DNA from 2 places in the Ensifer sp. 22521 genome. Region 1 is predicted to be linked to the other one. Evidence: riboswitches for the same ligand, from Rfam matches in the RefSeq annotation. Region 1 holds a riboswitch; the other holds the start of a gene.
The links. Region 1 has a riboswitch for S-adenosylmethionine ahead of metA (homoserine O-acetyltransferase MetA). Riboswitches for the same ligand answer to the same signal wherever they lie in the genome.
Positions count from the first base shown of each region.

Region 2: another riboswitch for S-adenosylmethionine. It lies ahead of ACTJKE_RS17215 (O-succinylhomoserine sulfhydrylase); the one in region 1 lies ahead of metA (homoserine O-acetyltransferase MetA).

Region 1 is NZ_JBQENM010000002.1:262,268-264,657, reverse strand. It holds gene ACTJKE_RS03340 (AAA family ATPase) at 1-567, shown strand, start outside; gene ACTJKE_RS03335 (NUDIX hydrolase) at 564-1,016, shown strand; SAM riboswitch at 1,244-1,321, shown strand; gene metA (homoserine O-acetyltransferase MetA) at 1,383-2,315, shown strand; gene ACTJKE_RS03325 (vWA domain-containing protein) at 2,319-2,390, shown strand, end outside.
Region 2 is NZ_JBQENM010000010.1:128,489-130,878, reverse strand. It holds gene ACTJKE_RS17215 (O-succinylhomoserine sulfhydrylase) at 1-989, opposite strand, end outside; SAM riboswitch at 1,035-1,113, opposite strand; gene ACTJKE_RS17210 (2'-deoxycytidine 5'-triphosphate deaminase) at 1,188-2,285, shown strand; tRNA gene ACTJKE_RS17205 (tRNA-Gly) at 2,367-2,390, shown strand, end outside.

The sequences.
Region 1 (2,390 bases):
AGGAACTATATCCGCAAGGGCAAGCTCTGGCAGGCCTTCGAGGCCGACCGTCGCGTGGTGCTTCTGATCGACGAGATCGACAAGGCCGACATCGAGTTTCCGAACGACCTCTTGCAGGAACTCGACCGCATGGAATTCCATGTCTACGAGACCGGCGAGATGATCGGCGCCCGTCACCGGCCGATCGTCATCATCACCTCCAACAACGAGAAGGAATTGCCGGACGCATTTCTGCGCCGCTGCTTCTTCCACTATATCCGCTTTCCCGACGCCGAAACGCTCGCCCGCATCGTCGAGGTGCACTATCCCGGGATCCGCAAGACGTTGCTTTCGGCAGCCCTTGCCGCCTTCTACGACATCCGCCAGGTGCCGGGCCTCAAAAAGAAGCCTTCCACCTCCGAAGCGCTCGACTGGATCCGCCTGCTGGTTGCCGACGAGGTCGATCCGGCCGACCTCCGCGCCGACGCCAAGACCATGCTGCCGAAGCTGCACGGCGCGCTGCTGAAGAACGAGCAGGACGTGCATCTCTTCGAACGCCTGGCCTTCATGGCACGCCGCGACGGATGAGCCCGGACGCCCACAAGGTCCTGATCTACGCCACCTGGCAAGATCAGTTGCTGGTCTTCGACGAGCCGGACTTTCCCGAGATCGAGCTGCAGGTGCCCGGCGGCACGATGGAGCCGGGCGAGAGCCCGGAAACATCGGCCTTGCGGGAATTCGTGGAAGAGACCGGGCTGACGCCATCGCGGGGCCTCACCCATCTCGTCACGAAGGACTACTCCTTCCGGAAGGAAGGCCAGACCATCTGCCATCGCCGGCACTATTTTCATGTCGCCCTTGCCGGCGAGCAACAGAAAACCTGGCTGCACCATGAAATGACGCCCTTTGGCGGTGGTGCGCCGATCCGCTTTCGCTTCTTCTGGCTCGGCTTAGACGAGGCTAGCCGTCGGCTCGGATACGGCATGCAGGACGGCCTAGATTATCTTCACACGCACGGAAGTTGCCCCTCACCCTAGCCCTCTCCCCGCAGCCGGGGAGAGGGGACGGAAATGGCGACGGTCGCCGCGAGACAATGATGTCCGGGCTTCTTTCTGGAACGGAAATGATCGGTCCCTGGGAGGCGCGAGCGGGTGCCACAAGCTCCCTTCTCCCCGCCTGCGGGGAGAAGGTCGCGGAAGCGGGATGAGGGGCCGCCCGACCGCCCGAATCGTTTTTCTTGACCCCCGCGCCCCAGTCGCGCTATCAAATTCCTCGTGGTGATTTGGCCGGCCGGCTTGCAGCCACGTTAAACAAGTCGCTAAAGGGCCGAGGAAAGTTGGATTTCCGAGGACCGGTCGCGATCAATCGCCGCCGGTTTTTTTGTATTGATCGAGTGGAAGCCCATGCCCATCAAGATTCCCGATACGCTGCCCGCTTTCGAAACCCTCGTGCATGAGGGTGTGCGGGTGATGACCGAGACCGTGGCGATCCGTCAGGATATCCGCCCGCTCCAGATCGGGCTCCTGAACCTCATGCCGAACAAGATCAAGACCGAGATCCAGATGGCGCGCCTGATCGGCGCCTCGCCGCTGCAGGTGGAATTGTCGCTGGTACGCATCGGCGCCCACCGGGCGAAGAACACCTCGGAAGATCACCTGCTTTCTTTCTACGAGACCTGGGACGAGGTGAAGGGCCGCAAGTTCGACGGCTTCATCATCACCGGCGCGCCGGTCGAGACGCTCGAATACGAGGACGTCACCTATTGGGACGAATTGAAGCGCATCCTCGATTGGACGGAGACCAACGTGCATTCGACGCTTAATGTCTGCTGGGGGGCGATGGCGGCGATCTACCATTTCCACGACGTGCCGAAGTATCCGCTGAACGAGAAGGCCTTTGGCGTCTACCGCCACCAGAACCTCAATCGCTCGTCGGTCTATCTCAACGGCTTCTCCGACGACTTCGCCGTCCCCGTCTCGCGTTGGACCGAGGTCAGGCGTGCCGACATCGACAAGGTGCCCAGCCTCGAAATCCTGATGGAATCGAAGGAGATGGGCGTCTGCCTCGTGCACGAGAAAAAGGGCAACCGGCTCTACATGTTCAACCACGTGGAGTATGATTCGACCTCGCTGTCGGACGAATATTTTCGCGACGTGGACGCAGGCGTGCCGATCAAGATGCCGCACGACTATTTCCCGCACAACGATTCGACCCTGCCGCCGCAGAACCGCTGGCGCAGCCATGCGCACCTCTTCTTCGGCAACTGGATCAACGAGATGTACCAGACGACGCCCTATGATCTCGCAGAGATCGGCACCGGAGAAAGCCAGGACTGACCGATGTTCATCCCCTTCTTCCTCGAACTCAAAGCGGCGAAAGTTCCGGTGACGCTCCGGGAATTCCTGTCGCTG
Region 2 (2,390 bases), on a different contig from region 1:
ACGATCTCCAGTGCGTTCTGCAGCGCGAAGGCCGCATCCTTGCCGCCCTTCAGTTCAAACGCGACGAGGGTGGAGCCGCCGGTCATCTGCTTGGCGATGATGTCGGCCTGCGGGTGATCCTTGCGGCCGGGGTAGATGACCTTCGCCACCTGCGGCTGCTCAGCCAGGAAGTCGGCGACGCGGCGTGCGGTTTCCGTCTGCTGGCGCACGCGCAGCGGCAGGGTTTCGATACCCTTCAGCAGCGTCCAGGCATTGAACGGCGACATGGCCGGGCCGGTATGACGGAAGTAGTCGTGCAGGTTCTCGTTGATCCATTCCTTGTCAGCAAGCACGACGCCGCCGAGGCAGCGGCCCTGGCCATCGATATGCTTGGTGGCGGAATAGACGACGATATGGGCGCCGAGTTCCAGCGGCTTCTGGAAGAGTGGCGTCGCAAAGACGTTGTCGACGACGACCTTGGCGCCGATCTGGTTGGCGAGCTTGGCCACACCGGCAATGTCGATGACTTCGAGGGTCGGGTTGGTCGGGCTTTCCAGGAAGAAGACCTTGGTGTTCTTCTGGATCGCCTTTTCCCAGTTGGCGAGATCGCGTCCATCGACCAAGGTGCATTCGATGCCGTATTTCGGCGCCAGCGTTTCGACCACCCAGCGGCAGGAACCGAACAGCGCACGGGCGGCAACGATATGATCGCCGGCCTTCAGCTGGCAGAGGATTGCTGCAGAAACGGCAGCCATGCCCGAAGCCGTGGCCCGCGCGTCTTCGGCGCCTTCCAGCATGCACATGCGCTTTTCGAACATGTCGTTGGTCGGGCTGCCGTAGCGGGCATAGATGAAGCCTTCGGTCTCGCCCTTGAAACGCGCTTCTGCCGCCTCGGATGTCTCGTAAACGAAGCCCTGGGTGAGGAAGATCGCCTCGGACGTCTCGCCATGCTGGGAGCGGGTGGTTCCGCCGTGGACGAGTTGGGTTGCCGGGCGCCAGTTTTTGCTCATGTGACGATCACCTTCAAAAACAAAAAAACCGGCCGCAAAAACGAGCCGGTTTGACACCCGGCCTTTTTAGCTACTTGTTTAACGTGGCTGCAAGCCGACCGGCCAAATCACCACGGGATAAAGCTTCAATACTGCTAGGGTGCGCTTGCGTCAATTCCCGGAGTTTGGTTTTGTCTCGCAACTGGAAAGAGGACTGCAATGGCCCGCGATACTGGGATTTTGGCCGACCGCGCGATTGCCGCGCTGCTCGAAACGGGGCGCCTGAAGAGCGAGAGGCCGCTGGATGACGATCAGATCCAGCCGGCAAGCCTCGACCTGCGCCTTGGCGCCAAGGCTTTCCGCGTCCGCGCGAGCTTCATGCCCGGCCCGTCCCACCTCGTCGCCGACAAGCTCGACCGGCTGAAGCTGCATGTCGTCGATCTCACCGACGGTGCCGTGCTTGAAACCGGCTGCGTGTACATCGTGCCGTTGATGGAGAGCCTGGCGCTGCCTGCGGGCATGTCGGCCTCGGCCAATCCGAAAAGCTCGACCGGCCGCCTCGACATCTTCACCCGCGTGATCACCGACCGCGCCCAGGAGTTCGACAAGATTCCTGCCGGCTATAGCGGTCCGCTCTATCTCGAAATCAGCCCGCGCACCTTCCCGATCGTCGTGCGCCGTGGTTCGCGCCTGTCGCAGATCCGCTTCCGCATGGGCCAGTCGCTGCTCTCCGAACAGGAGCTGCTGGCGCTGCATGAAAGCGACGTGCTGGTGGCGAGCGAACGCCCGAATGTCAGCGGCGGCGGCATTGCGCTGTCGATCGACCTCAAGGGCACCGGTCCGGAGGGTCTGATCGGCTACCGTGGCAAACACCACACCGCGGTCATCGACGTCGACAAGAAGGCGCAGCACAAGATCTTCGATTTCTGGGAGCCGCTCTACAGCCGCGGACGCGACGAGCTGATCCTCGATCCGGACGAGTTCTACATCCTCGTCTCGCGCGAAGCGGTGCATGTGCCGCCGCTTTACGCGGCCGAGATGACGCCGTTCGATCCGCTGGTGGGCGAGTTTCGCGTGCACTATGCCGGCTTCTTCGATCCCGGCTTCGGCCATGCCTCTGCCGGTGGCAGCGGTAGCCGCGCCGTTCTGGAAGTGCGCAGCCACGAGGTGCCGTTCATCCTCGAACATGGCCAGATCGTCGGCCGCCTGATCTATGAACACATGTTGGAGCGTCCTGACGGTCTCTACGGCCTCGGCGTCGGCTCCAACTACCAGGCCCAGGGCCTGAAGCTTTCGAAACATTTCCGCGCCGAGTAGGGATTTTGCACGGGACCCTCGTGCGATACCGCGCAAGGGTCCTTGACAGATCGTCCCGGTTCGGGAAATTTCGCAGGCATCGCGGGTGTAGTTCAGTGGTAGAAC